DNA from 3 places in the Vibrio algivorus genome. Region 1 is predicted to be linked to each of the others. Evidence: predicted binding sites of a transcription regulator. Region 1 holds the regulator's gene; each other region holds the start of a gene.
What was found. The regulator PurR, encoded in region 1, represses purine synthesis genes. The targets are predictions, from matches to a motif close to TNANGNAAACGTTTNCNTNA.
Positions count from the first base shown of each region.

Region 2: the regulator PurR is predicted to act here: its motif matches at 6,412-6,431, upstream of purM (phosphoribosylformylglycinamidine cyclo-ligase).
Region 3: the regulator PurR is predicted to act here: its motif matches at 7,151-7,170, upstream of QQJ93_RS03550 (phosphoribosylaminoimidazolesuccinocarboxamide synthase).

Region 1 covers NZ_BSPV01000004.1:240,564-251,705, reverse strand. The annotation lists gene cmoM (tRNA uridine 5-oxyacetic acid(34) methyltransferase CmoM) at 1-331, opposite strand, end outside; gene elyC (envelope biogenesis factor ElyC) at 444-1,241, shown strand; gene purR (HTH-type transcriptional repressor PurR) at 1,456-2,460, shown strand; gene QQJ93_RS06870 (ABC transporter substrate-binding protein) at 2,583-3,743, shown strand; gene QQJ93_RS06865 (ABC transporter permease) at 3,763-5,469, shown strand; gene QQJ93_RS06860 (ATP-binding cassette domain-containing protein) at 5,466-6,143, shown strand; gene QQJ93_RS06855 (CDP-alcohol phosphatidyltransferase family protein) at 6,136-6,756, shown strand; gene QQJ93_RS06850 (putative signal transducing protein) at 6,781-7,104, shown strand; gene QQJ93_RS06845 (alpha/beta fold hydrolase) at 7,146-7,946, opposite strand; gene QQJ93_RS06840 (VOC family protein) at 8,134-8,550, shown strand; gene pyrF (orotidine-5'-phosphate decarboxylase) at 8,640-9,338, opposite strand; gene lapB (lipopolysaccharide assembly protein LapB) at 9,412-10,581, opposite strand; gene QQJ93_RS06825 (LapA family protein) at 10,594-10,884, opposite strand; gene ihfB (integration host factor subunit beta) at 11,086-11,142, opposite strand, start outside.
Region 2 covers NZ_BSPV01000009.1:202,831-213,972, forward strand. The annotation lists gene fadE (acyl-CoA dehydrogenase FadE) at 30-2,504, opposite strand; gene lpcA (D-sedoheptulose 7-phosphate isomerase) at 2,853-3,431, shown strand; gene QQJ93_RS13330 (class II glutamine amidotransferase) at 3,495-4,304, shown strand; gene purN (phosphoribosylglycinamide formyltransferase) at 4,521-5,177, opposite strand; gene purM (phosphoribosylformylglycinamidine cyclo-ligase) at 5,303-6,343, opposite strand; gene upp (uracil phosphoribosyltransferase) at 6,542-7,168, shown strand; gene QQJ93_RS13350 (DUF2066 domain-containing protein) at 7,382-8,578, shown strand; gene QQJ93_RS13355 (iron-containing alcohol dehydrogenase) at 8,739-9,887, opposite strand; gene QQJ93_RS13360 (NADP-dependent oxidoreductase) at 9,970-10,980, opposite strand; gene QQJ93_RS13365 (LysR family transcriptional regulator) at 11,091-11,142, shown strand, end outside.
Region 3 covers NZ_BSPV01000003.1:420,537-431,678, reverse strand. The annotation lists gene QQJ93_RS03580 (porin) at 1-887, shown strand, start outside; gene ydiJ (D-2-hydroxyglutarate dehydrogenase YdiJ) at 980-4,078, opposite strand; gene QQJ93_RS03570 (DUF2786 domain-containing protein) at 4,428-5,114, shown strand; gene QQJ93_RS03565 (hypothetical protein) at 5,303-5,488, shown strand; gene aqpZ (aquaporin Z) at 5,640-6,338, opposite strand; gene QQJ93_RS03555 (SulA-like leucine-rich domain-containing protein) at 6,666-7,073, shown strand; gene QQJ93_RS03550 (phosphoribosylaminoimidazolesuccinocarboxamide synthase) at 7,280-8,383, shown strand; gene QQJ93_RS03545 (PBPRA1643 family SWIM/SEC-C metal-binding motif protein) at 8,457-8,789, opposite strand; gene QQJ93_RS03540 (VOC family protein) at 8,944-9,795, shown strand; gene QQJ93_RS03535 (hypothetical protein) at 9,795-9,947, shown strand; gene ccoP (cytochrome-c oxidase, cbb3-type subunit III) at 10,063-11,142, opposite strand, start outside.

The DNA of each region.
Region 1 (11,142 bases):
GTTCATCGAGATGTTGAATAGCAGAATGAACAAAGCGAAATTGTGAATATAATCCATTATTATCAATATTTTGCTTAGCTAACGCCAACATTTCACTGGAAATATCACACAACGTGACTTGATGCCCTAACTGAGCAATTTTTTGCGACATTTGAGCTAAACCGCCTCCTGCATCTAATACAGATAGAACGTCTTTTTTCTGTTGTAAACGGTCTAAAGCTTGCTCAATATCTTGCCAAAGGATCACTTGACGAATATCGCCTTTATCGGAACCATAGATGTTTTTGGCGAATTTATGCGCGATATCATCGAAATTTCGATCATTGTCCATTTTTTTTCATTTAAGATAACTGAATTTTGCGTGTATTCTGTCACAGCAATTACAGGAATAAAGCAATTACTCCGTTTTACCTGCTGAATGATGAATTTTTGGACTATTTAAAATGTTTGAATTGAAAAAATTAATTGGTGCTCTGCTTATGCCTTTGCCTGCCTTGTTGATTATAGGTTTTATTGGCTTATTTCTTATTATGTTCACCTACAAACGCGGCTTAGGGTGCTTATTCACTTTTGTTTCTTTAATGGGGATCTTTCTATTTTCTTTCCAACCCATTTCGACCTCATTATTGAAACCAACTGAGCGTGCTTATAAAGCTTTTGTGCCAGTAGATGGCGCCATTGACTATGTCATGGTATTAGGAAGTGGCCATATTGTTGATAACGATATTCCAGCAACTTCGGAACTATCTCGCAATGGTTTGATGCGTCTTGCGGAAGGTATTCGTATTTTACACCTCTACCCTGGAGCAAAATTAATTTTGTCTGGTTATAACGGTGGCACATCGGTAAGTAATGCACGAATGATGGCGAATGTTGCTGTTTCATTAGGCGTAGCAAAATCCGATATCATTCTATTAGAAAGTGCTCAAGATACTTGGGATGAAGCGCATCAAGCGGCAGGTTTTGTTGCTGATAAACGTATGGTACTGATCACCTCTGCCAGTCACATGAAACGTGCTATTGGTGAGTTTAACAAAGCAGGACTTGAACCTATCCCTGCACCGACCAATTACTTAGCTTTTGATGATATTAAACAGCCATGGGATAAATATTCTCCACAAGCGAAATATCTAGAGCAAAGTGAACGTTATTGGTATGAGCAGCTTGGTCGATGGTGGTCTTCTTTACGCGACACACTAAGTAACCAGAAGAATTCCGGTACGGCTACAACGTTAGAGTAACGAGATAATACGCGAGCAATCGATAACGTTGCTGCTAACGTGCGGTATTTGTTTTGTCATAAAAATGCCATATCTGATTGTCAGTCATGGCATTTAAGACTAAAATCGTAGTTCATAAAATACAGAATAAAATTAAGTCGCTGATTAAAGGCGACTTTTATCTTTTTAGATTAGAATAAATCCGGCGAAGACGTCGGCATAAAGGAAATTCACTATGGCTACAATTAAAGATGTCGCACGTATTGCAGGTGTTTCTACCACCACAGTGTCACATGTCATCAATAAGACTCGTTTTGTTGCAGAAGCAACTCAAGAAAAAGTCATGGCCGCAGTGAAAGAACTGAATTATGCCCCAAGCGCTGTTGCCCGTAGTCTGAAATGCAATACCACTAGCACCATTGGTATGTTAGTAACGCAGTCAACTAATCCATTTTTTGCCGAAGTAGTAGATGGCGTAGAAAGCTATTGTTACCGCAAAGGTTACACTCTGATCCTTTGTAATACTGGTGGCCGTGCAGATAAACAACGTGATTATATTCGTATGTTAGCTGGCAAACGTGTTGATGGCCTTTTAGTGATGTGTTCAGACTTAGATGCTGATTTACAAGAGATGCTAGATGGTCACCCAGATATTCCTAAGGTCGTCATGGATTGGGGCCCAGAAAGCTCTCAAGCAGATAAGATCATCGATAACTCTGAAGAAGGTGGCTATTTAGCAACTCGTTACCTCATGGCTCAAGGTCACAAAGATATTGCTTGTCTAAGTGGTCACTTCGAAAAAGTTGCCTGTAAAGAACGCATCTCTGGCTGCAAACGCGCATTAGCGGAAGACGGTTTAACGCTTCCAGAAGAGTGGTTACTTGAAGGTAACTTTGAGTGTGATACCGCCGTGATCGCTGCAGATAAAATTCTTGCTATGGAGAAAAAACCAACCGCCGTTTTCTGCTTTAACGATATTATGGCACTCGGCTTAATGAGCCGCTTACAAGAAAAAGGCATGAAAGTACCAGAAGATATTTCGGTTATTGGTTACGATAACATTGATATTTCACCTTACTTCTCACCACCTTTAACGACAGTTCACCAGCCAAAACGTCGTCTAGGTAAGAATGCGGTAGAGATTTTATTAGAGCGTATTAAAGATAAAAATCATGCTAAGCAGACATTTGAGATGTTCCCTGAGATTATTGAACGCTCTTCGGTAAAAACATTGAAATAGTAGTATTCTTAGCCGAGTAACGAATAACTAAACCAGCGCTGATGTCGTTGGTTTTTTTATTGAAATTTTTTAGGCGGATCATCTGTCTATATTGATATACCTAACTTTGTATAAGGATATACATGAAACGTCTGCTACTTAGCTTCATTTTGATCACTCTGCCACTGCTTTCTTCTGCTAAAGATATCTCCATTAGCCAGTTAGATTGGCAACAAGTTGAACAACGAGCAAAAGGACAAGATGTTTACTTTAATGCTTGGGGTGGTAGCCAAGAGATTAATGACTATCTTCGTTGGGTAGCAAAGCAAGTAAAACAAAAGTATGGCATTGAACTTCACCACGTTAAGGTCACTGATATTTCCGAAACCACCACTCGCCTGCTCGCTGAAAAAACTGCTGGAAAACATTCTGGTGGTAGTGTCGATATGGTGTGGATCAATGGTGAAAATTTCAAATCAATGAAGAATAACCAATTACTCTACGGCCCTTTCGTTTCAAGCTTGCCAAATTGGAAAAAAGTCGACTCTAGTCTCCCTGTCACTAATGATTTTTCTGAACCAACAGAAGGATTAGAAGCGCCGTGGGGGGTGGGTCAATTAGTCTATATTCATGATCAGAAAAAGTTACCGACACCCCCACAGTCAGCACAACAATTATTCGATTATGCAAAACACCACCCTGGGCGTATTACCTACCCTAAGCCACCTCAGTTTCATGGCACTAGCTTTTTAAAAGCCTTACTTATCGAACTTTCTGATGAAAAGAGCGCGCTATCTAAGCCCGTTGATGAAGACTCATTTACTCAAGTAACTCAACCTTTATGGGATTACTTAGATGCTATTCAACCTTATTTATGGCAACAAGGCCGCCAATTCCCAACCACTCAACCTGAAATGCTGCAATTGCTCGATGATGATCAAATTGATATTGCTCTTACCTTCAACCCAAATGAAGTTTTTTCAGCCCAAGCAAGCGGTAAGTTAGCCCCAACAACGAAAACCTATGCATGGAAAAATGGCGCATTGTCTAACATTCATTTTCTTGCCATCCCATGGAACGCTAATGCAAAAGAAGGGGCATTAGTCGTAATTAACTTTCTACTCAACCCTCAAGCACAATCACGTAAAGGTGATATCAATGTCTGGGGAGACCCATCAGTATTGCAAACCAAATACTTAACAGGCAGTGCTCAAAAAACGATGTTATTTCCCTCAATTGAAGAGCCTCACCCTAGTTGGCAAACCGCACTAGAACAGGCTTGGATTGAGCGATATAGCCAATAACAACGAATTAAGGGCGCTCATGCAAAGCAAGCAAAGACGTATGCTAAGCATCGGTTATTTACTGGTGATTTTGATCTGCTTTCTCCCCCTTTTTCCGGGGGTGTTAGGCATGGTAATCCCTGCTTTTGGTTTCATTCCGCCGCTTGGTCTAAATATCTTTACCTTGGATGGATTTATTTCAGCTATCAGTTGGCCGGGGGTTGAGCGTTCTCTCTTACAAACCATAATGATCGCGGTTGTCAGTACAGTGATTGCCGTCATAATGACCTTTGCTATTTTGCAAGCCTATTGGGGAAGCCATTCATGGCAGCGAATTGAAAAACTTTTATCCCCTATACTCGCATTACCTCATGTCGCTTTTGCGGTTGGTTTCTTATTCTTATTTTCTGATACTGGTTGGTTAGCCCGTCTTTTTAGCTTCATGGTTAGTGATACTTCAGGGGTTCCCCATGTATGGTTTACTTGGATTTACTCACTACAAGACAATATTGGTATTAGTCTAGCCCTTGCATTAGCAATCAAAGAAACGCCTTTTTTGTTATTAATGAGTGTCGCAATACTGAATAACTTAAAAGTCAAACAAACACTGCAAGTAACACAAGGTTTGGGATACTCTGTTGCTCAATCATGGTGGAAAGCGATTTTTCCCCAATGGCTACGCCACATGCGTTTTCCTCTTTTCGCTATCATGGCTTATTCCTGCTCGGTGGTTGATGTTAGTTTGATTTTAGGCCCAACTCACCCTCCTACATTTGCAGTGTTAGTATGGCAATGGTTTAACGATCCAGATTTATCTCAACTTCCAAGGGCGGCAGCGGGTGCTTTTCTCTTGTTTATTTTGTGTTCTATTTTAATTGGCTTAATTTGGCTAACAGAACGCTTAGTACTAGGGGGATACCGAACTTGGTTAACCTCTGGCCGAAATGCTTCCTTGGGTGTCAGGCCTTATTTCTTTCACCTCATCGCAAGCATTAGCTTATTGACTATTCCGGTAATGATCATTTGGACATTTGCCTTACGCTGGTCTTATCCAAATCTACTCCCTACCTTTTGGAGCACTCGGTTTTGGTTAAATGAATGGCCATATATTCAAGACACCATTTTAACCAGTGTTTGGCTAGCTTTATTCAGCGCAGGAATGGCTCTTGTTCTTGCTCTCATTGCTCATGAGTATCGCCAGCATTTTCGTTATCATATTCCTATGTATGTGATTGCCTTACCTATGTTGATCCCTCAGCTCTCTTTACTATTTGGCTTACAAATCACCACCCTTTGGATTAATCAGGAACATTATTGGCTATGGGTAATTTGGGCGCATACATTTTTTGTTTTTCCCTATGTCTACCTATCTTTGGATGGGCCATGGAAAAGCTACCCTAACCGACTATCCCAAACTGCGGTAAGCCTCGGTGTTTCACCCGTTAAAGTCTTTTTCGCCATAAAGTTGCGTACATTAGTCAGCGGAATATTATTTGCTTGGGCGATGGGTATGAGCGTGAGCCTAGCGCAATATTTACCAACGTTAATGTTAGGCTCTGGAAGAGTTGTCACATTGACGACAGAAGCCGTTGCATTATCCAGTGGCCATGATCGTAGAGTCGTTGCTCTTTATGCTTTATGGCAGGCCATTCTACCCTTTGCTTTTTTCAGCTTAGCGCTTATCGGTAACCGTATTTTTCAGAGCCGGAGTAAAGCGACCTATAAGCAGGAGTCACCTTCATTATGAGTTTGTCATTAGAGCAGCTATCCATTTATCATCAGATATCAAAAACATCTGATTCGAAAAAAACACCACTGGTTAGTAACCTCAATTTAACCATTTCACATGGTACAGTACTTACATTAATGGGCCCAAGTGGTTGTGGAAAGTCAACATTACTTAATGTAATTGCTGGCCACCTCAGCCAAGAGTTTTACTATGACGGTAAAATAATATTAAATAATGAAGAGATCCAAGCTAGCGATCCTCACAAACGTTCTATCGGCATCTTATTTCAAGATGACTTACTTTTCCCACATTTGAATGTTTGGGAAAATATTGCATTTGCTTTGCCAAATAATATCAAAGCTAAAGAAAGAAAGTTGGAAGCTCTAGCAGCCTTAGATAACGTTGGATTACTTGCTATTGCCTACTCTATGCCACATCAAATTTCAGGTGGACAAAGAGCCCGAGTCAGTCTTATTAGAATGTTAAGCGCACAACCTAAGGCTGTTTTACTCGATGAACCATTCAGTAAATTGGATCCCGAATTACGAGTTAACTTTCGAGATTGGGTATTTAAACAACTCGCTGTAGCTCAAGTGCCAACTTTGATGGTCACACACGATAAAGCAGATGCTCCAACCAACGGAAAAATCATGCACTGGGAGCAATTTAGCACGGAGAATTCCCATGCTTGATAGATATGTCATTCCATTAATAAAGCACCCATTAAACTCCTTAGCAAAGCAGTGCGTTCAACGTCATATCAAAGCTGATCATGTCACTTTGGCAAGCTTTCTTATTGGTCTCTTGGCTATCCCTGCATTATGGGGGGAACATTACCTTTTGGCTTTATTATTGATTGTATTAAACCGCATTGGTGATGGTCTTGATGGTGCGATTGCGAGGCAAACACAAACCTCTGACGCAGGTGGTTTTCTTGATATTTGCTTGGATTTCATATTTTATGCTCTGATCCCATTTGGCTTTATCCTAGCCAATCCAGAACAAAACACACTTTGGGCAGCATTATTAATTGTCAGTTTTGTTGGCACAGGTAGTAGCTTCTTAGCATTTGCCTCTATTGCTGGAAAACGAAATATCACCAACCCAGTTTATCAACACAAATCTTTATATTACATGTCAGGCATAACGGAAGGGACTGAGACGATTGGTTTTTTTATCGCATTTTGTCTCTGGCCAGCTCTTTTCCCCCAACTTGCTGCCATCTTTGCAGCGCTATGTTTTATAACCACAATAAATAGAATTTGGGCAGGTTATCGCACCATTCAATCATCAGAAACTCAGTAATCACAGTATAAAAAAGGATAATTTATGAAGATATTCAGCGCAGGCAATCCTGTTGAAGCACACATTGTTTGTGAATTACTCAAAAGCCACCGCATTGAGGCAAAAGTTCATTCAGGTGAGATTTTCAGCTTAAAAGGAGAAGTTCCTTTAACCAGTGATACTGACCCTTATGTATGGTTACTTGATGAACAAGATGAAGAAAGAGCAAAGCAGTTAATACGAGATTATGAAAAAGAAGAGTTGAGACCAAATTGGGATTGCCAACAATGCGGGGAAAGTATTGAAGCTCAATTCGCCGTTTGTTGGAATTGTGGTCAAGCGAATCCATCACAAGATCAAACAGCTTAGCCACTAAGGTCTGTTAAATAAGGCCTGTTAAATTTACTAATTTAAACCTGACTGTTTTGTTGGATGAAAGCTAAAGAATGTTGATTAAACTCAACCGGCTTTTCAACATTGCAAACATGCCCGCAGCCAGGAATCTCAAGCAAACGACTGAATTTATGCTGCTTCACCATCTCTTTCACTGGGCGGATAAACATGTAGTCCATCTCTCCCATCAAATACAGAGTTGGAATCGGTAACTCACGATCTCTGAAGTAACGCATCATAGGATTAACATCAACCGACAACTTAAACCAACGTTTAAACTCTTTCTGACAAAGTTTCTTGGCTTCTCGAATAAATAAATGGCGGGATTCTTTTTGCCCACGCTGCGGCATAATAATGTAAGCAAATAGCTTATAGAGCCACATATAAGGAATAATATTTTTGCTCCAATAACCTACCTTAACCAAAAGTTGTGAACGGACATCAAGTCGTGTTACTGCTCCACCAAGCACCATACTTTGAACTTTCTCTGGTGCCATTTCAGCTAAGTTTCGCACTAAGATCGTACCTAAAGACATACCGATAAAATGCGCTTTTTCAATATTGAGGTGCTCTAATACATTAAGAATGTCAGTTGTTACATCTTGGAATGAATAGTGCTTTGAAATGATGTTCTTCAATAATTGATTTGAACGCCCATGTCCTCTTAAATCAATCAAAAGTAGGTTGTAATGCTGACGGTAATCTTTAATTTGTTTGAACCATAGAGACGAGCTGCCGCCAGCACCATGAACGAATACAACCCATTCTTGGCTAGTTGGATGCAAATATGTTTTATGAAACAAAAGCTCTTTTGTCATAATAAAAATACTACGTCTTATAGTTAAAATTTATCTATCGATTGTACCACACCAAGCCTTATCTCTGCGTTTTTTTACTAAGCTCTATTATGTGAGTTTATGTTGCAAAAAACACTTTACCTCATGTTAACTTGAGGTTTTATCCTTTTATAAAAATAACCCAATACAATAACTCAAAGGAATGTGTATGTACCTAGAACATGTAAATTTAGTCGTTAGTGATGTTCCCGCCATGATTCACTTTTATCAAACTGCGTTCCCTCATTGGACTATCCGTAGTGAAGGTGATGACGAATGGCATGGAAAACCAAGGCATTGGTTACATTTAGGTGATGATTACCAATATCTTGCTATCAGTAACCACGGTGAAGGACAAAACCGTGATCTAGATGGTTACCAAGTCGGTTTAGCGCACTTTGCTTATTCGGTAGACAACCTCGATAGCATAGTAGAAAGGCTAATCAGTAATGGATATGAAATAGCTAAACCTGGAGCAGAGAATCCATTTAGGAAAAACGTCTACTTCGTCGACCCTGCAGGGTTTGAAGTTGAGTTTGTAGAGTATTTGACAGATATTCCAAGTGAGCGAAATAACGATTTATAAAGCGACAAAAAAGCCAGTGTCAAAGTAGGCACTGGCTCTTGTATTTTATTGTATAAGGGAATGAGGTGCGTACATGAACTTAATATTGATTACACATTCAAAGAAGCGTTGATATCTATTAACACTTGGTTTGGCTCTTCTGCTTGAGTAATCGGGCGACCGATAACTAAGTAATCTGAACCAGCACTCATTGCTTCAGCTGGAGTCATTATACGACGTTGATCACCAGCCACACTGCCTACTGGGCGGATACCTGGAGTCACTAATTTAAACTCTTGACCTAATTCAGCCTTTAAAATTGAAGATTCATGTGCTGAACATACAACACCATCTAAACCACTTTGCTGAGTCAACTTAGCAAGGCGTTTCACTTGTTCTTGTGGAGTAATGTCCAACCCAATACCAGCCAGATCCGATTGCTCCATACTAGTTAACACCGTCACCCCAATTAGTAATGGACGGTCTTGACCATAAGGCTCTAAGATTTCACGAGAAGCCGCCATCATACGCTCACCACCACTGGCGTGAACATTGACCATCCAAACGCCCATTTCTGCTGCCGCTTTAACCGCTTTTGAACAGGTATTCGGGATATCATGGAATTTAAGGTCTAGAAAGACTGAAAAGCCACGTTTGTGTAATTCACGAACAAAGTCAGGGCCAAATAGAGTAAACATTTCTTTGCCGACTTTTAAACGGCATTGGCTAGGATCAATATTATCCACGAAAGCTAATGCATCATTTTGATTTTCATAATCTAAGGCAACAATCACTTTTGGGTCTAACATTGGTCTTCCTCTATAAATAAAAATTTGGTGGCTCGTGGAAAAATTCTGAATGAAAATAGTTAGTTTTTAATTACTACTCACCATCTAAACCACGTATCGGCTTAATGGTTCCCCATCCTTTACAAGATGGACAGTGCCAATAAATGGAATGGGTAGCAAATCCACACTGACGACACTGATAATGAGGCTTCGCTTTCATTTGCACCCCGACCATCTCTTGTAAGGTCGTCAAACTGTCTTTCGCTCGCCCTTCTTCAGCTTCGGCAATATGGTAATCAATCAGTCGATAGAACCCCTTCATCGTTGGGTTCTTTATTAATTGCTGAGTTAATAAGGTTTGTGCAGCAGCAATACCTTCATGCTGGGCGACCATTTGAGCCAACATAAGCTCCGCAGATACTCCAGCTTTCTTAGCGATACACTTTTTCAAAAACTCTAACATCCCAGGCTCTTGACCGATTTGATAATAACAATCGGCTAAGGTTGGGAGAATTTCAGAGATGTAATCAATGTCTTGTTCAATAACCTGTTCTAGGCATTGAATCGTTTGTTTATAGTTATCCGACTCCAGATAAATATTACCTAAAGCTATATTGGCGCGAACACATTTTGGATCTTCAGTTAACGCACGCTTAAAATAGAGAATTGCTTTTGATGTGTTAGTTAAGCTCAATTCATGCATGGCTATTTCGCACCAATAATGAGCAATGTCACGGCGCATTTTCTTACGCCCCATCGCGACTAAATCATCACCATATTTGATCGCTTTATTCCATTCACGAGTTTGCTGATAGATGGTGACAAGTTGCTGAAGGGCTTGTTCTCTATGTTCCGGTTCTTCAATCAATTGCTCAAAGATTTTTTCTGCGCGGTCAAAAAAACCCGAAACCATGTAATCTTTTGCTAGCTGTTGTAAGGCAAGATTTTTTTGGTCAACAGTAAGACCTTCGCGAGAAATTAAGTTTTGGTGTATGCGAATAGCGCGATCTACTTCACCACGAGAGCGAAACAGGTTACCCAATGCTAAGTGAGTATCAATCGTTTCGTCATCAACTTGAAGTAGTTCGATAAAGTGGTCAACAGCTTTATCTGATTGTTCAGACAATAGGAGGTTTAGACCTCTGACATATTGCCGAGAGATCTGATGAGATTGTTCTTGCTTATCATGTCGAGCACTACGATTACCCATATACCAGCCATAAGCAGCAGCGATGGGCAATAGTAGAAAGAGTAGCTCTAGCATTAACGAATAAACCTATCCTTTAATTTCAGGGAGTTGCTCTGATGGCTTTGTAGAAGATGCCTGTGCTTTATTCAATTGTTTGCGTAAACGAAGCACGGTGAATTTTGATTTCAAGTACAAGCTACCAAAAATCAACCAGGCAATCGCAAAAGCAACCACAAAAACAATGCCGAGCAACAAAGAGAGCGGCAGTTCGTTTTGAGCAATGAGATAATTAAATGTCACTGTTTCTTGATTCTGTGCGCCTAACGCTAAAGCAATCAGAAAAAGTGCGATAACCAGTATAATTTTTATAATTTTCATAATTACCACCTTTCCATACAGCGAAACGATTCTTAGATTATGCAGTAAATTTGCCTGACACTCCATTGCCAATTGATTGAAAGGTGGAGATATTCTTAATAAAATTGTCAGCCGTTTGAATTTTACTCATAAAAAAACGGCAATCTAACGAATGCCGCTTTCTTTAAATTCTAATCATGTGGCTTCATAACATGACATTACTTACGCAATGCTGTTATTCACACGCTCACGTAGTTCTTTCCCTGGTTTAAAGTGAGG
Region 2 (11,142 bases), on a different contig from region 1:
GGTGTTTTATTATCATTTCGAGTTTCGAATTAAGCCACTTCACTCATTTTTTGTTGAGGCTTTTTTATAATTAGTTCACTTGGATCAAAGTCATCAACGTTGATGGTTTCTAAACGATAGAATTCTGCATCACGTAAAACCTTCGCTTGCTCTTCATTAATCCAACCATTTTCTAATCCAATGTCAGCGACCTTATCTAGTTGGACAAAAGCTCGGCGTTTGCCTGATTGTTTGACAATGTCATCAAAGATAGGCTCGGCACGTAGAATCGTTTGTAGAGCCAGTTCAATTTTACCTGCTGGGTTGAACTCACTCGCTTCTAAATACTGATTACGACCAATACGTGAACGAGTTTCTGATGGCGTTTGCAGAATTTGAGCTACTTGGTTATCGAGAGTATCACTTGGCGCTTTACGTACCTTACCTAGTGGTAAAATTAGTACACGCATTAAACCAGCCGCTCCTCGTGATGGGAAGTTACGTAAGAAGTCATCAATCGCGTCTTCTGCTTGTCGCAAGCTATCTTGAACCCCCCAATGGACTAGCGGTAGATCTGCTTCTTGATAGCCCTCCATCTCAAAGCGCTTTAATGTTGCAGAGCTTAAATAAAGTTGGCTTAAAACATCACCTAAGCGAGCCGATAAACGTTCTTTACGTTTTAATGAGCCGCCTAGTACCGCCATTGAAATATCTGACATTAAAGCAATATTGGCACTGTAGCGGTTAAGTTTTTGGTAATAACCTTTGATTTGATCGTGAATGATACCATTAAAATTAGCATCATTTGGCACCGCATAATCCGACCCTCGACCATCCGTCAGCCCTAACCAGAAACTACGCACCGCATTACTCATACTAAAGCCGATATGTCCAAATACCGCGCTATCAAAGCGTGATAGGGCATTTTTTTCTCTTGAATGTGCCGCTTCCATTTCTTCTAGTACATAAGGGTGGCAACGAATTGCACCTTGGCCGTAAATAATCATAGAACGAGTTAGGATATTGGCACCTTCTACGGTAATAGCAATGGGTGCACCTTGGTAACCACGGGCTAAAAAGTTAGCTGGCCCCATACATACACCTTTACCACCAGCAATGTCCATTGCATCAATTAAGGCTCGTTGTCCACGATGAGTACAGTGATATTTTACAATTGCTGAAATAACCGATGGTTTTTCACCTAGATCAATACCTGCAACGGTTAATTGACTTGCAGCATCCATGACATAAGCATTACCAGCAAGACGCGCTAATGGTTCTTCAATACCTTCCATGTGACCGATTGGTTGTTTAAATTGGCGGCGAATACGCGCATAAGCACCGGTTGCCAATGCTGCTGTTTTAGTGCCACCGGTAGAGTTAGAAGGTAGAGTAATACCACGGCCAACAGATAAACATTCTACTAGCATACGCCAGCCTTGACCTGCCATTTCTGGACCACCGATGATGTAGTCTAGCGGTACAAAAATATCTTTACCTTGAGTAGGACCATTTTGGAATGGCACATTTAGAGGGAAGTGACGACGACCAATTTTGACGCCTTGAGTATCGGTTGGAATTAAAGCACAAGTAATACCGATATCTTCTTGATCACCGAGTAACCCATCAGGATCGCGGAGTTTAAAGGCTAAGCCAAGCACGGTTGCGATAGGTGCCAGCGTGATATAGCGTTTATTCCATGTTAGACGCATCCCAAGAACTTCTTTGCCTTGCCATTCGCCTTTGCACACAATGCCAAAATCAGGGATTGCACCGGCATCAGAACCCGCTTCTGGGCTAGTTAAAGCAAAACATGGGATTTCTTTACCTTCAGCTAGGCGAGGTAAGTAATGATCTTGCTGCTCTTTAGTGCCGTAGTGTTGCAATAATTCACCTGGGCCTAATGAATTCGGTACGCCAACCGTTGAAGATAGTACGCCGGATACGCCAGTCAGTTTTTGTAGTACAACAGATTGTGCGTAGGCAGAAAACTCTAAGCCGCCATATTTTTTCTTGATGATCATGGCGAAGAATTTATGGTCTTTCAGGTATTGCCAAATTTCTGGCGGTAAATCGGCTAATTCATGAGTGATTTCAAAGTCATTAGCCATACGACAAACTTCATTTACAGGTCCATCAATAAAGGCTTGCTCTTCATCACTTAATTTTGGCGCTTGAATATCGGATAATTTCTTCCAATCTGGTTTTCCTTTAAATAGTTCCGCTTCCCACCATACTGTACCCGCATCGATTGCTTCTTTTTCCGTTTGCGACATCGCCGGTAAAATTTGGCGGAATACTTTGAGTGCAGGCTTACTGAATAGTGAGCGGCGGATTTGTGGAATCGCAACTAACCCCGAAAGGATAACAAATACGCCAAATAAAATTGGTGATAGTCCACCAAGTAAGGTCGAAATCAATAACACTACCGCCATAGTCCCAATGGTTATCGACAGAGAGCGGCGGTGGTATAAACAAAAACCGAATACGACAAGCGTAACGATGAGGGTAAGTAGGGTGATCATCTTTGTCTTCCTTATTATTATGAATGATAAAGCCACGCTTTTTTATAACGAAAATAAAGGTGGTCGTACCAGATGAATTCATTGTAGCCATCTTGTTGAGGAAATGTAAAAGGCCAATGTGGTTGAAAAGTGATCTCAAGCATAAAATGAGTGTTTTAAATGACCGTTTATATCTGGGTTTAAATCGAACGCTTAATCGTTACATTTTAAGAGTAGTATTGATGAGTTATTTTTTCTGACATAAATCATGGTATCTTCTTGCGAAAATTTTTCATCCAATGGGTGACAGGTCTCGTTCTTTATAGGTAAACTCAAGACTGATAACTATTCAAAATAAGGGAATGTCCCATGTACCAAGATTTGATTCGAAGTGAACTTACAGAAGCTGCTCAAGTACTTAATACCTTTCTTAGTGATGATCAAAACCTTCAAGATATTGAAGCAGCGGCGAAGCTGATAGCAGATTCATTTAAGCAAGGTGGTAAAGTGCTATCTTGTGGTAACGGTGGTTCGCATTGTGATGCGATGCACTTTGCTGAAGAATTAACGGGACGTTACCGTGAAAATCGCCCGGGCTACCCTGGGATTGCCATTTCAGATCCAAGCCACCTTTCTTGTGTTAGTAACGATTTTGGCTATGAATTTGTTTTCTCGCGTTATCTTGAAGCGGTAGGGCAAAAAGGCGATGTGCTATTTGGTCTCTCTACCTCGGGTAACTCCGGCAATATCTTAAAAGCAATGGAAACTGCCAAGCAAAAAGGTATGAAGACGATCGCTTTAACGGGTAAAGATGGCGGTAAAATGGCGGGTATTGCCGATGTGGAAATTCGTGTTCCTCATTTTGGTTACGCTGATCGCATTCAAGAAGTACACATTAAAATTATCCATATCGTGATTCAATTGATTGAAAAAGAGATGGAAAAGTAACTTTATTATTTTGACGTTTTAAAGGGACTATTTTAAAAAGCGATAGGTTAAAAGGAACGATGAATGTGTGAATTGCTCGGTATGAGTGCCAATGTCCCAACAGACATTTGCTTCAGTTTTACCGGATTAATCCAACGTGGTGGAAAAACAGGTCCTCATCGTGACGGTTGGGGGATCACCTTTTATGAAGGTAAAGGGTGCCGTAATTTTAAAGATCCAAAACCGAGCTGCCATTCTAAAATTGCTGAGTTAGTACAAAGCTACCCAATAAAAAGTTGTGCGGTGATTAGTCATATTCGTCAGGCCAATCGAGGGGAAGTGAATTTAGAAAATACTCACCCATTTACTCGTGAGCTTTGGGGGAAGAATTGGACCTTTGCCCATAATGGTCAATTAAGTGGTTACCAAGATTTAACTACAGGTCGCCATCGCCCTATTGGAGAAACTGATAGCGAGCTGTCGTTTTGTTGGATCTTAAAGCAGCTTGAAGACCGTTATCCAGAACCTCCGCATTCTCGTCAAATGCCGGAAATCTTTGAATTTATTGCTCAATGCTGTGATGAGTTGAAAAAGTTAGGTGTGTTTAACATGCTATTGAGCGATGGTGAGTATGTAATGATGTACTGTACTAACAACCTTCACTGGATAACAAGACGAGCCCCTTTTGGTAAAGCGACATTGATCGATGAAGAAGTTAGTATTGATTTTCAAGAAGAAACAACACCTAATGATGTGGTTTCAGTGATTGCTACTCAACCGTTAACCGATAATGAGCGCTGGCATAAAATGAAGCCAAGTGAATATGGTGTGTTTCATTTTGGTGAGCTGATTTTAGATAATAGCTTAGATCTGATTGATGAGCCGTTTGCGTAAGAGGATATTTGGTTCCTAGTTCCTAGGTTAAGGTTTCTCGGGGTTCGGGCGCGTTGCTGCTAGTCGCTCGGCTTTGGCGTGGTAGGTGCAGTAATAAAATTGGAGATTGTGCTTGATATTATTTAATCGCTAAGCACAATCTTTCTCGCAACTCGCAACTCGCAACTCGCAACTCGCAACTCGCAACTCGCAACTCGCAACTCGCAACTCGCAACACTAGTCTTCCGCGTATCCATGTTCCCCTAAGGGCTGATCATCCAAATAAGCCTGTTGCTGTTTCATCTTTAAGCGGCCTTCAATAAACCATTTGCTCACTAGAGGGTAAATATTATGTTCCTGAATGAGTACTCGCTTGGCTAAATCATCAGCACTGTCATCTTCAAAAACGGGTACCTTAGCTTGTAAAATAACAGGGCCGCCGTCCAGTTCCTCGGTAACAAAGTGGACACTGGTTCCATGTTCACAATCACCTGCATCAATTGCACGCTGATGAGTGTTAAGGCCTGAATATTTAGGAAGTAGAGAAGGGTGAATATTTAGCATTTTGCCTAAGTAATGTTCTACAAAGTTACCGCTGAGAATTCTCATATAACCGGCAAGAATAATTAAATCAGGTTGATAGGCATCGATTTGCGTCATTAGTTTGGTATCAAAAGCCAAACGATCGGGCTTGCCATCTGAATGTAGAAAGTCTTGTGCAGAAAGGGAATGCGCTGGAATAGCATGATTTCTTGCACGTTCTAAACCATAAGCATCGTGTTTATTAGAAAACACCGCGGTGACGTTAGCTTGAATTTGTCCTGATTCACAAGCATCAATGATAGCTTGTAGATTACTTCCATTACCTGAAACGAGTACAACGATATTTTTCATGTGGTTCCTGATGTTAAAAGCCCTTGATAACAACAAGAGCCTCAAGCCAAAATATTCTCGGCTCTCGGCTCTCGGCTCTCGGCTCTCGGCTCTCGGCTCTCGGCTCTCGGCTCTCGGCTCTCGGCTTAGTTAATTTCTACTTGCTCTTCACCAGCTTCTGCTGTCGCGACTTGACCGATAATCCAAGCATTTTCACCTTCAGCATTAAGTAGTTCTACCGCGGCTTGAGCTTGTTCTTGTGGAAGCGCCACAATTAGACCTACACCACAGTTGAAAGTACGGTACATCTCGTAGGTTTCAACATTTCCTTTTTGTTGTAACCAAGAGAAAATCGCTGGCCATTCCCAGCTGTTACCATTGATCACTGCTTTCGTATTTTCAGGTAATACACGTGGAATATTTTCCCAGAAACCGCCGCCAGTAATATGAGAAATTGCATGGATATCATGCTTTTCAATCATTTTAAGTGCTGACTTGATGTAGATCTTAGTTGGCTCAATAAGGTGCTCACCAATCGTGCGACCGTTTAAGTCTTCATTTAAATCAGCTTGAGAAACTTCAAGAATCTTACGGATTAATGAATAACCATTTGAGTGAGGGCCACTTGAACCGACGGCGATTAAAGCGTCACCAGCGGCTACTTTGGTGCCATCGATAACATCCGCTTTTTCTACTACGCCAACACAGAAGCCAGCGACATCGTAGTCTTCACCTTCGTACATACCTGGCATTTCAGCGGTTTCACCACCGATTAAAGAACAGCCAGCTTGGATACAACCTTCACCGATGCCAGTTACCACTTCTGCTGCGGTATCAACATCAAGTTTGCCAGTTGCGTAGTAGTCTAGGAAGAAAAGGGGTTCTGCACCTTGAACGATTAAATCATTCACACACATGGCGACCAGATCGATTCCAATGGTGTCGTGTTTTTTCATATCCAACGCCAGACGCAATTTTGTTCCAACACCATCAGTGCCTGAAACTAAAAGCGGCTGCTTGTATTTGGTTGGTAGCTCACATAATGCACCAAAGCCACCGATGCCGCCCATAACTTCCGAGCGACGAGTGCGTTTTACCACACCTTTAATTTTATCGACTAATGCATTACCTGCATCAATATCAACACCAGCGTCTTTATAGCTTAGAGAAGAATTGTTACCACTCACGGGGATATCCTCGCCTTTGATTTGATTGGATGTGAAAAACGGGGCTATTCTAACAGGGGATGAAGTGAAAAGGAAAACGTTTGCGTCAGTTTTTTTACTTCAATGATTAGCCAAAAAATTTAATGAGTTCTATCAATAAATTTTGGTCAGTTTGAGGTATAATTCTCTTGTTTGTCAAAATTAAGCACGGAGTTGGACATGAAAGTCGTAGAAGTTAAACACCCACTGGTTAAGCATAAGCTTGGTCTAATGCGCGAAGGCGATATCAGCACAAAACGTTTTCGTGAGTTAGCAACAGAAGTGGGAAGTTTACTCACTTATGAAGCGACCTCTGATTTTGAAACAGAGAAAGTGACAATTAAAGGCTGGAATGGTCCGGTTGAAATTGACCAAATTAAAGGTAAAAAAGTCACTGTTGTGCCGATCCTTCGTGCTGGTTTAGGAATGATGGATGGCGTACTTGAGCATATGCCAAGTGCTAGAATTTCTGTTGTTGGTGTATACCGTGATGAAGAAACACTAGAGCCAATTCCATACTTTAACAAGTTAACCTCTAGCATTGATGAACGTATTGCTCTGGTCGTTGACCCTATGTTAGCAACAGGCGGTTCTATGATTGCAACGATTGACTTGTTAAAAGAGCAAGGTTGCAACCATATTAAAGTATTAGTGCTAGTTGCCGCTCCAGAAGGCATCGAAGCTTTAGAGAAAGCTCACCCAGATATTGAGCTATATACTGCTGCGATTGACGAAAAACTGGATGATAAAGGCTATATTGTCCCAGGTTTAGGTGATGCTGGTGATAAAATCTTCGGTACTCTATAAGCTTATCCCACTCTAATATTTTAGAGCTAGGGAATTTATTTAGAAAAAGCGACTCTATTAAATGGAGTCGCTTTTTTGTATCGATTAGTACAAAGAAAAATGTACACGTTTCATGTATGATGAGCGGCTTAATATATGCTCATTCAAGTTCGAAGGGTATAAACGTGTGGTACTACTACACAAAATGATTTCTGAATAAAAAACAGGTTTGTTATGCGTTATCTTGTTATTCCCCTTGTTGCTTCGATTCTATTTCCATTAACGACAGTTGCTAAAACCACGGTTGATGTATATCACGCTGAAGTTGTGTTAAGTAATGAAAAAAATGCACGTTCAATCGCATGGGGTGAAGGTCTCGAGCAGGTGTTAGTTAAAGCATCGGGTAATGCCGATATTGCTGACAATGAGGTCGTAAAAAAAGCCATGCGCGATGGTTCTGATTATTTGGCAAAATTCAAATATGGCACACTAAATGGCCAAAAAAGTTTAGATATGCAGTACAGCCCAAAGCAAATTAGAGTGTTGTTATCTCAAGCAAATGCTTCGGTTTGGCCGAAAGAGCGTGAAAATGTTTTAGTTTGGTTGGTGCAAGATGACAATGTTGAGCGCCAAGTGGGTTGGGAGCAATCTGGATTGGATTCAGTAGCAGCCTTACAAACGGCAGCGCAGCAATCAGGGCTTCCAATTACATTACCACTGGGAGATATGGATGATTTAACCAAAATATCTGCGCCAGATTTATGGGGGAACTTCCCTGAGCCATTAGAAGAGGCCAGCGTTCGTTATCCTGCCGATTCGGTACTAGTGTTAAAAGTGGCGGCTAATGGACCATCTTCAGAAGTAAATTGGCAACTATATGATATGGCTCCAGATAGTATTACTTCTTCGCCTCAATCTGCCATCACTGGCGTAGAAACCGGAGAGGTGGCTCAAGCTATTGATAAAGCCATTGCTAAAATCAGTGCCTACTATGCGAAGAAAAATAAACCAAGCAGTAAACAAGTTGCAGATGATGCACTATGGGCTCATTTCTCTGGCATTCAATCGGCTCAATCTTTCTTTAATTTAGAGCGTTCTTTACTTAATTTAGAGAGTGTCGCAACGGTACAAGTGCACTCTATTCAAGGTATGAATGTGACATTTAACATTCAATTATTGAGTAATAAAGCTGATTTTGAAAAACAAGTTACAGGGTTTAAAGGAATAGAGAAAACACAAGCGCCAGTGGACTCTGCAAAAGTCGCAGAGCAAGCTGCTACCGAACAACTAATACAAGCTGATGAGTCTCAAAAAGTCAATCAGACAGCCACGCAAGAAATGAATGAGGTTGATCCTGATATCTCAGAGCCAGAAGAAGAAACGGCTGATGAAGTATTACCAGTAGAGCAACAGTTGTGGTTTAGTTTGTAATCTTCCTTGTCTAAAGACTTGGATGATAGCTCTGAATTCTGCATCTTGAAGTCACTTGGGTATAGTTTCAAGTTTCTTTGGCTGGGATAACATTTGCAGATATAACAAAGGGAACCGAGTTGGTTCCCTTTCTGTTATGTTAATTTAATTAGCTCAACGGCTAGAGTGCGACTTCTAGCACTTTACGTGAACGGGCAATATCAATTGAACCGTGCTCACCTAGTTTTGTCATGCCGTGTGCTTCTAAGCTGGCGATGGCAGTATCCACATCAGTTTGTGTAAGGTCGATTTCACCAAGTGAAACTGGCGTCTTCATTTGGCTAAAGAATTGTTTCGTTTTCTCAATGGCAATATCAATACGCTCATCCTCAGAACCTTCGGTAATATTCCAGATGCGTTCTGCATATTGTAATAATTTTGCTTTTTTCTCTTCACGACAGACATTCATTACCGCAGGAAGTACGATGGTTAAACTACGACCGTGGTCTACACCGAAGTTACCTGTTAGTTCGTGACCAATCATGTGTGTTGCCCAATCTTGAGGAACACCAACACCAATTAAGCCGCTTAGAGCTTGAGTTGCCGCCCACATAACGTTGGTACGAGCTTCGATATCTTGCAGGTTATCGATTAATTTTGGACCTTCTTCAATTAAGGTAAGCAGAATACCTTCAGCGAAACGGTCTTGGATTTTCGCGTTCACTGGGTACGTTAAGTATTGCTCCATAACGTGAACATAAGCATCAACGACACCGTTAGAAGTTTGACGCTCAGATAGGCTTAATGTGGTTTGTGGATCCAATACTGCAAATTGAGGACGCACTAGTGGGTTCATAAATGCTAATTTTTCTTTGCCACGAGTCACTACTGCACCAATATTGGTTTCAGAACCAGTTGCTGGCAGTGTTAAAATGCAACCTAAAGGTAGTGCACTGTTCACATCAGCACCTTTAGCTAAAATATCCCAAGTGTCACCTTCAAAACCAACGGCCGCAGCGATGAACTTAGTTCCATCAACCACTGAGCCACCGCCAACAGCTAGTAGATAGTCAAAGCCTTCAGCGCGGATTTTTTCAACCGCTTTCATTAACGTGTCGAATTGTGGGTTTGGCTCGATACCAGAGAATTCATCCCAAGTATGATCTTTAAGTGCAGCAACTACTTGGTCATACACACCGTTGCTTTTGATTGAACCGCCACCGTATGTCACCAGAATTTTTTTGTCTTTAGGAATGCTATTGGTGATTGCTGAGATTTGACCTTGGCCAAAATGAATTTGAGTCGTATTTTGATAGCTAAAATTGTTCATTTGTTGCTCCAGAGTAAATCGTCGCTTTTGCGTGAAAGAGACGTTATTGAATTTAGATTGTGTTCAGAATGATGATTTCTTATTACAGTTTAATGAGCATCTTACCGATGTTCTCACCTTTAAAGAGTCCAAGGAATGCATCAGGGGTAGCTTCGATACCTTCACGGGTCGTCTCTTTCCAGCTAATTTTTCCTTGCTCAACCCATTGAGTTAATTGCGCAACATAGCTTGGGTAATGTTCCCAGTGATCAGAGACGATGAAGCCTTGAATACGTAGGCTCTTCTTGACGATGTTAGCTAGGTTATTTGGGCCGGCTTTAGCGTCTTCTAGGTTATATAGATCAATCATGCCGCAGACACTCATGCGTCCATAACGGTTGAGTAAATTTAGTGCGGCTTCTAGGTGATCACCACCAACATTTTCGTAGCACACATCAACGCCTTGTGGGCAATGCTCTGCGAGTGCGGCTTCAAGCTCTGCGGCATTGTTATAATCTTTGTAATTGATGACGCCGTCGACACCAAGTGATTTTAACCATTCCACTTTTTCAGCACTGCCAGCACTACCAATAACGCGGCAGCCTTTCAATTTAGCAAATTGACAGACTAGGCTACCGACCGCACCTGAAGCGGCAGAAACTAATACGGTTTCGCCTTCTTTCAGTTCGCCAATAATATTCAAACCAACCCAAGCGGTTAAGCCAGGCATACCTGCAACACCGAGGAAGCTTTGGTCGGGTAGTGTAGTCTGTGGCAGTTTTTGTACCATTTCACCGGTTGAGACTGCGTATTCGCGCCAACCGAGCATGCTGTTAACTTTATCGCCTACTTGAAAGTCTGGGTGTTTTGACTCAATAACTTCACCAATCGCAGAACCTTGCATTAATTCGCCAAGTTGAAATGGCGGAACATAACTTTCTGCATCGGTCATTCTGCCACGCATATAAGGATCAACGGATAACCAAAGGTTCTTGATGATGAATTGGCCTTCAGTGATATCAGTAATCGTTTCGTTTTGTAACTCAAAACACTCTTGAGTTGGCATGCCAGCTGGACGTTGCTTTAAAGCGTAACCTTTACTTTCAATATGCATTGGAACCTCTATCGTGGAGTAGACTGAAAATTTATACTGTTAGAATAGCGAGAAAGGTAATATATTCCTAATGCATAAAGATAATTACCAAAATGAGCTAAAGTCATATCATGAACAAGCTAAATCAAGTCGACTTAAATTTACTAGTCGCATTACAAGCTT
Region 3 (11,142 bases), on a different contig from region 1:
ATAAAGATGATACATCTGAGCTAAAAATTGGCGGCCGTGCAGAAGCACGTTTCAATGTTTCAGATAACAACGAATATGATGATGCAGGATTAAAAACTAACAGCACATTTGACGATAAAAGCCGTGCTCGTGTCAGTATTTCTGGTACTACTCAAATCACAGATGGCCTTTCAGGTTTTGGTAAGTACGAAAATGAAGTTGACGGCTCTGATGGCATCAAAACTCGTTACCTATTCGGTGGTATTGGTACTCAAGCTGGTGATTTTTCTTACGGTAAACAAGATACTGCATTAGTAATGATCACAGACTTCACCGATACCATGGCAACGTTTGGCGCAGATGCCGATGATGCCGTAGCTTTACGTGCAGGTAGCGATAAACAAGAAAATAACTTTGCTTATAAAGGTGAGTTTGGTGGCTTTACACTAGGTGCTAACTACCTTGCTGAGGAAGTGGCAGATTCCGATCAATACGCGATTGCTGGTATGTACTCATTTGATTTTGGACTAGATCTAGGTGTGGGTTATGCTGGCGGAAAAGTAGCAAACCAAGACGCTAACCAAGTAGATATCGGTGTACAATACTCTATTGCAGACTTCACTTTCGGTGCCCTTTATCTAATGAACTTTAGTGATGACGCTACTGGTAACAGCGATGATAATGATGGCTACGAAATTTCAGCTCAATACAAGCTGGATAAGTGGACTTTCGTTGGTGTTTATAACTACGCAACAGAAAACGATGGCGATGATGATGCGGTTGATAACGTTGCTATCGAAGCCGTTTACAAGTTTAACAGTAACCTACGCACTTATGCTGGCTACAAGTTTGAAATGATTGATGACCTAGATGACCAAATCCAAGCGGGTATCCGTTACGATTTCTAATCATTGGTAATCATTACCAAAACTAAAAGGCCTGAAACGATATCTTTCGCTTCAGGCCTTTTCCTATTCAGCTATTCGGCAAATTTAATGCTCTACTCCAACATCATAAGCAAAGCTTGCAGTGGATGTTTAGGCTTCATTCCTTCAAAACGTTTCACTTGACTACGACAAGAATAGCCGGTAACCAAACAACGCTCTTTGTCTAAGCGGTTAATATTTGGCTGCCAGCTTAACTGGTAGATGCCTTGTGACATTTCAAACTTATCCGCTTCATGACCAAAGGTCCCCGCCATGCCACAACAACCGACTGGAATGGTTGTTAACACGCCACCAAAGTGGCTAAAAATTTCACCCCAGTGTTTTTCTGAGTTGGGTAACTTGGTTTTCTCGGTACAATGAGAGAACAAATACCAAGGCTTACCATCGGCTTTTGCCGAATAAACAAATGTCGCGAGATTTGGCTGTAACCATTCATGCACACTCAGAACCTGAAAGTCCCCAGCTTTCTCACCAAGCACTTCACGGTATTCATCTCGATAACAAAGCACGGTTGCAGGATCGACACCAACCATAGGAATATTTAACTCAGCTAACTGATTTAAAAACTCAGCGGTTGAAGTCGCAGTTTTAGTAAATTGCTTTAAGAAGCCTTTTACATGTTGAGCTTTACCATTAGGTTTAAACGGCAACACAATTGGCTTTTTACCAAGCTTCACCGCTAAATCAACAAAATCTGACACGACATCGGCATCATAAAAACTGGTAAACGGATCTTGAACTATCAATAGGTAGTCTTGGCGTTTATCTTCTGACAGCGATTGTAACTGTGACAAACTAAATCGACTGTCCCATTGTTGATTGCCTAAACTCTGTTTTAACGTAGGTAGAGATAATAGCGGTGTATCAATGTACCCGACGGTCTTTTTGGTTAGAGACTGCACCCAGCCCATTCCCAACATACCATTGGTGACTTTTGGCATAGTCGCCATTAGCGGCAATAAACTTTCAATATTACCAACTAGGTAGTCTTTAACTGGACGTTGATAACGAGTGTAATAAACGTTTAAAAAGCGTGAACGGAAAGAAGGTACATCAACATTAATTGGGCATTGACTGGCACAAGCTTTACACGCAAGACAGCCATTTAAAGCATCGAAAACTTCATGCGAAAAGTCATATTCATCTTTCTTTTTCATCGAGTTACGAACACGATCGATCATACTTTTTACCGACGTTGACTGCTGCAATGTCGTTTCTTCTAAATCGAGTATATCTACTCCATTAGCAGTTAACTGACGCAACCATTCACGCACCAAGCCTGCTCGGCCTTTTGGAGAGTGACGACGATCTGCCGTGACCTTCATTGACGGACACATAGGTGAATTAACATCATAGTTAAAGCATAAACCGTTGCCATTACATTCCATGGCTTGTCTAAAACTATCACGCACCGTAACCGGAATTTGGCGATCATAAAAAGCACGCTTGGTATCCGATACTTTCACTAGCTGATCTTGGCTTTCAAGCGGAGTACAAATTTTCCCCGGGTTCATTTTATTGAGCGGATCAAATGCGGCTTTCACTCGGCGTAATTGCGTAAACAATTCATCACCAAAAAATTCAGGACCATATTCCGAGCGGTAACCTTTACCATGCTCGCCCCACATTAAACCACCATATTTAGCGACCAGTTTGACCACTTCATCTGATACCTGATGCATCATTTTTTCTTGTTCAGGGTCGCACAAATCTAAAGCAGGACGAACGTGAAGTACCCCAGCGTCAACATGACCAAACATGCCATAGTTAAGGGATTTTTCATCGAGTAAAGTTCGGAACTCAGCAATAAAATTCGCCAAGTTTTCCGGCGGCACACAAGTATCTTCAGCAAATGCAATCGGCTTGGCTCGCCCTTTGGCACCACCGAGAAGCCCTACCGCTTTTTTGCGCATGTTGTAGATTTTATTGATGCTTTCTAGATCATGACAGACCTGAAAACCAATAATGCCACCATCTTCCGTCTCAAGTTGCTTTTCTAATGTTTCGACTAATGCACGAACTTGAGCTTTCACTTCTTGATCATTTTGACCTGCAAACTCAACAATATTGATACCTTGCATATCTTTGCCCGGTACATCCGTCAACAAATCACTGACGGTATGCCATACAATATCTTGCTTCGCCAAATTCAATACTCTTGAATCCACGGTCTCAACCGATAATGCCTGCGCTTTAACCATTAATGGCGCACTTCTTAATGCAGAATCAAAGGAGTTATATTTAATATTAACTAAAGATCGGGATTTAGGGATCGGCGTTAAATTCAGTTTTGCTTCAGTAATAAAGGCTAATGAACCTTCTGCACCACAAAGCACTCGACCCAGGTCAAATACTCCTGATTCATCTTGATCAAATGACAAGGCATTTTTCAGATCATAACCAGTTAAAAAGCGATTTAATGGCGGGAATTTAGCTTCAATGGCAGCACGGTTTTCACGACACACCACTTCGGTCATTCGATATGCTTTATCGGCAAATGTACCCAATTCAGGTTCACCTTGCGAGCCATCAGTTTCATACATTGAACCATCTGCAAACACAGCTTGTAGCGATAATACATGATCGGAGGTTTTGCCGTATTTTAACGATCCTTGACCAGAAGCATCGGTATTAATCATTCCACCTAATGTTGCTCGGTTACTGGTTGATAAATCTGGCGAGAAAAAATAGCCAAACGAACGAACGGCATCATTAAGCTGATCTTTAACCACACCGGATTGAACACGAACCCAGCCTTCCTTTTCATTAACTTCAAGCACTTTGTTCATATAACGTGACATATCGACCACAATACCTTTGGTCAATGATTGTCCGTTGGTGCCAGTCCCCCCACCACGCGGTGAAAAAGTGATAGTAGCAAATTTGTCTTGTGCGCCTATTTTGCCAATGAGCTGCACATCTTGATTATCTTTTGGTAGCACGACCGCTTGAGGAAGCTGCTGATAAACACTGTTATCGGTCGCGACAGCCAAACGGCTGGCATAAGTTTGCTCGATGTCACCAGTAAAGCCAGATGCCTTTAATTCATTTAAGAAAGCATCAACTAAAGGCTCAACATCGTAACCTTGATTAAGTGATGGTAAGAAAGTTTGAGTTGAAGATGATTGTGAAGATTTACTATTTGCCAACATTGCGCATCATGCCCCTACATCGCTGATCCCTTCAGCTAGAAATGGATTATACCCAAGTGACTTCAGGATGCAGAATTCAGAGCTATCATCCATACCTTTAGACAAGGAAGGTTGGTGAAGGAATCTAAGCACCTTAAAATTACATGGGTATATTTTAAATCACTTCACTTTACCTTATTTCAATCACAGTGAGGAGTAGAAAATGTCTTGCGCAACCGATTTATCATACTAATTTGTTTTGTGATTCCAGTTAAACTGTTGTCCTTTCTTACAAGCCCAAAAAACGGTAGAATACGCGGCTCATTATTTTACCCAGACAATTAGTCTATCAATGAGTACACCGAAGGTAATGGATAAACAAAAAGCCCTTAAGAAAATTGCCAAATGCCTTGAGCTAGGTAATTCAGCCAACGTCAATGAAGCAGCCCAAGCAATCAAGATGGCACATAGGCTGATGCTGAAGTATGGCTTGGATAAGGACGATATTGATTTCATTAAATTGGGTAAAACTCAATCTAGCCATCTGCTGCCTGCAAACATTAGCTCTAACATTTTGCGCGTAATACGTGGGATCAATACTCGTTTCGGTATTGAGGCAGTATTACTCAACCACAAAGGTTTAAAGCGTGTTGAGTTTATTGGTGAAGCTGACCGTGCTATTTTCGCCGCTTTTGCATTTGATATTATTTATCGTGAAATGAATGAACAAACGGGCCAGTTCCGCAATAGTTTCTCAGGCACGGGAACAACAAGTGCTGAAGTGACACGTCGTGTTAATTCTTTCTTATCTGGTTGGATCGAAGGTGCCCTTGAAAAACTGCCTTTAATTGCCCCAGACGATGACTCAGCGAATAAGATTAACGACTACATCGATAAAGAATTTCAAAATGTCGATCGTGAAACGTTCAAACAGCAGTTACGTGAGGCCATGAAAAACTTCACGGCAGACTATGAAGTCGGCTTAAAAAAAGGTCGTCGTGTTTCGGTTAACCGCCCGATTGATGGCGCAACAGAAAAGAAACGCTTATCCAAATAACCTCAATATCTCACCGATTTTCGAGCCTGAATGATCCCTTTAATTCAGGCAATCGATTCCCTGATTTTTATTGTTGAGTATTGTGATCAAATACACATTTAACTCATCAATAACATTCGAAAGTGTCACTTTACTTCGCTACACTTCTTGGCGTTCAAGAATTCTAAGATGTTACGGGAAAATATAAAATGGAAAGTGCTCATGGTACTTGCGACTGGTGCAAACAATTCGTAGGTCAATTAACTAAATTAGAATATATCGATGGGATGAGTCATAACGCTTGTCCAGAATGTCACGACTTTGCTCGAATTGATGTTCGACAGTTTAATCTCGCAGAACAGGCTTTAAGAGACAAACAAGCCAAATTGAAATAAATTATAAGCAAAAGAAAGGCGCTCATCATAAGCGCCTTTTTAGATCCAGTTGATATACCCAAATGACTTCAAGATGCAGAATTCCTAGCTATCATCCAGAACTTTAAGCAAGGAAGATTGGCGAAGGAATATAGACACCTTTCAACATTGATTATGCGTTTTCCGCTTTTTCGCAACCAATGAAACGGTATGCAATAGCACCTAGGATCGCACCTACAATTGGTGCCACCCAGAACAACCAAAGTTGAGAAGTCGCCCAATCACCAACGTAAACAGCAACCGCAGTACTACGTGCAGGGTTTACAGAAGTGTTAGTTACCGGGATAGAAATTAAGTGAATCAATGTTAGGCATAGACCAATCGCGATTGGAGCAAAACCAGCAGGAGCACGTATGTCCGTTGCACCAAGAATCACGATCAAAAACATCATTGTCATCACAACTTCAGTTACTAATGCAGAAGTCATAGAGAAGCCACCTGGTGAATGCTCACCGTAACCATTTGATGCAAAACCAGCCGCAACATCAAAACCAGCTTGACCTGATGCAATTACGTAAAGTACACCCCCAGCAATGATACCACCTGCAACTTGAGCAATGATGTAAGGTAAAAGTTGGTTTGCAGGAAAACGACCACCAGCCCATAGACCAATAGATACCGCTGGGTTTAGGTGACAGCCAGAAATATGACCAATTGCGAAAGCCATAGTTAAAACAGTCAAACCAAAGGCTAGTGAAACGCCCACAAAGCCGATGCCTAGATCAGGAAAAGCTGCTGCTAATACCGCACTACCACAACCACCAAGTACTAGCCAAAACGTACCAAAACATTCTGCTAAATATTTATTCATTTTTTTATTCCTATGAATTTATAGCCTCACAACGTGTAAAGCCATTGGTCTATCTAAGATGAAAGATCTTTTTATTCACCATTAAAAAATTAGTCGTAAATAAAAAAATCGACCACACCATCAGAAAAATCCTACTGTCAAAACTCATTAAATTTCTTTTTTTTTAATAAGTTATGAACACATTAATTTTACACCAGTTTTTTAAATCCACAAATAAAAAGTGACAGGAATCACATTTACTAAGTATTCACTCAATAAATCGCTTGATCTTTCACCAACAAAAAACTACTGTATAAAAACACAGTATGGATATATGGACAGTTTATTATGTTGAATCACAATGCCGTTTTACCTCATCAAGCGTTCACATCTTTTGCACATAATGACGATATTTTTTCAGAAAATAGTTCTCTGTTTTCTCGTTTATCAATGCTTTCTAAAAAACCAAACTGGTTACTGTTTACCGCAGGTGCCACCCTACCAACCAATCAAGAACTACAAAACTTCGGGATTGAAACTCATAAAGTAATAAAAATTAAAGAATCTCATTCGATGACAGAAAAAGACATCATTCTCAAAGCACTCAATGCTAAAAATGCCAGTGCGATTGTAGCGAGTGACAATTTTTCAATCCAAGACAAAGAGGCCCTCAAAAGCCAAGCACGTCAAAGTGGCTGTGAACTCTTCTTTATGGATAGCTCGATTCAACAAACGCTAACTCGACACCTACATTAATTTCTTCTCAAAACACTTGGGTATAGCGATATAAAATTTTGATGACTAAATAGGCTTCGATTTACGCAAGAACATTTTAATGCAAACGTTTGCTTTTTATCTGGATGGAATTAGGTGAGTTCTGTTATTATGCGGCTTTCAGGTGTGAAAGGCATTCATGCCTAGTTCTTAACATACCCAGTTTTAAGCCTAGTAGGAAAATGGAAATGAGCATTGCTAATCAAGTTCTTGCCGTGAATGATGACCTTCCCATTCGTACCGACAAACCAGTACATAGTGGTAAAGTTCGTTCAGTATATTGGTTAACCGAAGCTGACAGCCGTCGCCTAATTAAAGAAAAAGGTTACGATGTAGCCGAGGATGCTCCTTTAGCCATTATGGTAATAAGTGATCGCATCTCTGCATTTGATTGTATTTGGCATGGTGAGGGTGGATTAAAAGGCGTTCCAGGCAAAGGTGCTGCGCTCAATGCAATTTCCAACCATTGGTTTCAACTGTTTAAAGACAACCACCTCGCAGATAGCCATATTCTAGATATTCCCCACCCATTTATTTGGATTGTTCAAAAAGCTAAACCTGTCATGATTGAAGCCATTTGCCGTCAATACATTACAGGATCTATGTGGCGTGCTTATGAAAAAGGTGAGCGTAATTTCTGCGGTATAGCACTACCAGAAGGTTTAGAAAAAGATAAAATTTTACCTGAATTACTGATGACGCCATCAACCAAAGGGATTTTAAAAGGTATTCCAAACGTGCCAGAAGCGGATGATGTCAACATCGCTCGTCAAGATATCGAAGAGAATTTCGCTGCATTTAATTTCTCTAAACAAGAAGATATCGCTCACTATGAAAAGTTACTCAAAGAAGGCTTTAAAGTGATCAGTGATGCGTTAGATAAGGTTGACCAAATCTTCGTCGATACCAAATTTGAATTTGGTTACGTCAATGATGCCGCTGGAAATGAAAAACTCATTTATATGGATGAAGTGGGGACACCTGATTCATCACGTATTTGGGATAAAAATGAATACCAAGCGGGACGTATTGTCGAAAACTCAAAAGAAGGATTCCGCCAATTCTTATTAAACTACTTCCCAGATCCAGATATTCTATTAAATAAAAACCGCATGGATGAACGCTTCGCACTTGCAGAAAATAATGCTCTACCTCAAGAAGAAATCATGAAAATTTCCCAAACGTATTTAGGTATTGCAGAAAAAATCACAGGTAGGAAGATCGAGTTAAGTGACAACCCAAAACAAGAAATCATTGATATCTTAAAGCGTGATTACGATTTGATTGTTTAAATTATTACGCCACAAAAAATCAGGCCTAAGCAAATAATTTCTGCTTAGGCCTTTTTTATCTGCTTCTAAAAGTTTAGCCGCAGCATTTCTTGTACTTTTTACCACTGCCGCATGAACAAGGGTCATTACGATTGGGCGTTTTTTCAAATGTCGTAGGTTTGGGCTTATTCAAAATCGTTTCTAACTCAACAATATTCTCATCTTGAGTAGAGTCGATCTTAATCTCCGCAACTAATTTATTCTCGTTTAAGATTTCTAATACTTCAGCATGACGCGCTTCGGTTTGAACACTTAGCGACAAAGGTAACTCTGCGCTTCCCACTTTTACTTCACGGTTGACGTTATAACCAGACATAACGTGATTTTGGCGCGTATCAATACGGCCTTTAAAGAATAATTTGGACATGGAGTACCACTTAAAATATTGAAGCAACGTGCTTGGCGGCGAGTATACGCTGTTTTACGCAACAACACAGAGCAATTGAATATTAAATAAAATATGACCATTTATATTCTTCAATGCTATCTTAATAGGTAAATGAAAACTAAAGGATAAACTAATGAAACCTTTTTCAACGAAATGGTTAACCGTGCCAATCACTTGCTCACTAGCTTTATTCGTTACCGCATGTAGTCAATCTCCTTCTTTCACCCTCCCTGCACTAGCGAATAGTAATAATAAAGCGGTAGGTACCATCATTTGGCGAGATCTTGCCACCACCGCTCCAGACAAAGTTCAGCCTTTCTACCACAATGTCTTTGGTTGGAACTTTGAAACCGTGAATGATGACTACAGCTTAATTACCTACAAAGGTCAAAACATTGCTGGCATGGCCAAAATGCCAAGCAACAGCAGTACCAATTATTGGCTACCGGTGATCTCAACCAATAATATAGATAACACATTAACCCAATCAGAACAGTCTGGCGGTAAAACCTTAATTAAGAAAACCACCTTGAAAGGACGTGGTGAACTCGCAGTTATTCAAGATCCACAAGGCGCTGTATTTTCCATTTTAAATACCTTTACTGGCGACCCTTCCGCCTTACCTAAACAAGATAGCAATTGGATTTGGCAAGAAATCTGGACCGACAACATTACTCAAAGCCAAAATTTCTATCAAAAACTGGGTAACTATAAAGCAAGCAATAAAAGCTTGTTAGGCCATAGTTATCCATACTTGGCCATTAATGAACAAGCCGCATTTGGATTTGTGAAAAAGCCGAATGCCGATGTACCAACCACTTGGGTTAACTACATTAAGGTATCAGATATCAATGCGACCGTTGAGAAAGTGGAAAGCAATGGTGGTTATGTCTTAATGGCCCCAACAAAAGAAGTACGTAACGGTACAGTCGCAATCATCCGAGACCCAGCGGGTGCCGGCTTTGTTATACAGGAGATGAAATAATGAAAAATATCAAACATATTATTCTTGCGACTGCCGCCGTCTTACTGATCGCCTCTTGTACGCCTTATGCCAGTCTAGACATTGGTGCCCCATTTAAGATTGGCCCTGTTTATGTCAACCCAAGCATTGGTGTAGGTGGCAATTTAAAATAAAACTCAATTAATCTTGAAAGATAGCAAAAACAAAACCTCAATCGTGTTATACCCATGATTGAGGTTTTTATTACTCTATACCCAAGTAACTTTAGAATCGATGACGATCGAAATATCACTGTTTTACATCATGGAAACCACCTGTTACTCCGCTACGCTCAAGATCAACACGTATATCTTTCACCATCTCTCGTGTGACAGGTTCTTGTCTAGCACCCAATTTATCGCGAATAAAACTAATCATATTTGCCATTTCGCCATCACCCGCAATATTATTAAAGCTAGTCATTGGCATGTAGTCTTTATTTGGCTCTAAGTAATCAGGAGATAAGCCTCTCAGCACAACCGCAATCGTGTTATATGGTTCAGAATGAGAGATAATGCCATTTCCTAATAATGCTGGAGCAATACTCGCTCTCCCTTTACCATCAGGGCCATGACATGCTCCACAGGTTTGAACGAAAATTTGGTATTCTTTCGTTTGTTTATCCACTGAAGTAAACCCTGTCGGTTTCAAAGGTTGAACATTAGGGTCAAGTGTATTATTCACATCACCGACTAATAAGTACTCACCTATAGCCAACAAGTCTTCACGTGTCATATGTCGGGTACTATTTTTCACCACATCCGCCATCCCGGCAAAAGCAGTACCTTTAGATGAACGCCCTGTTTGTAAAAAGTCGGCTAAATCCTCTTTTGTCCAACCATGTTCATGTAATTCATTAGCGGTAATATCGGGAGCATTCCAATGATCAATAATATTGCCTTGAAAAGGTTTATCTGATTCTAAAGCCTGAGCAATATTACGAGGTGTATGGCATTCAGCACAATGCCCAAAACTTAATGTTAGGTATTTACCACGTCTCCACTCCTCTGTTTTATCTTGAGAATAAGTGAGTGGTGATTCATCAAAAAACACCGTATTCCATGCCCACATCCCCAAGCGAATATTACTTGGGAACATCATAGTATTCGGCTTGTTAGGAGAGTTCACTGGAGTGAGTGATTGAATATATTCCCATAGCGCACGCATATCCTCCTCAGTGATATATTGGTATGAGGTATACGGCATAGCAGGATAAAGATTGCCATGTTTTGCTACTCCTTTACGTACTGCATCGTCAAAATCTTGATAAGAGTAACGGCCAATCCCCCTTTCTAAGTGGGAAGAAATGTTGGTTGAGTAGACAGTACC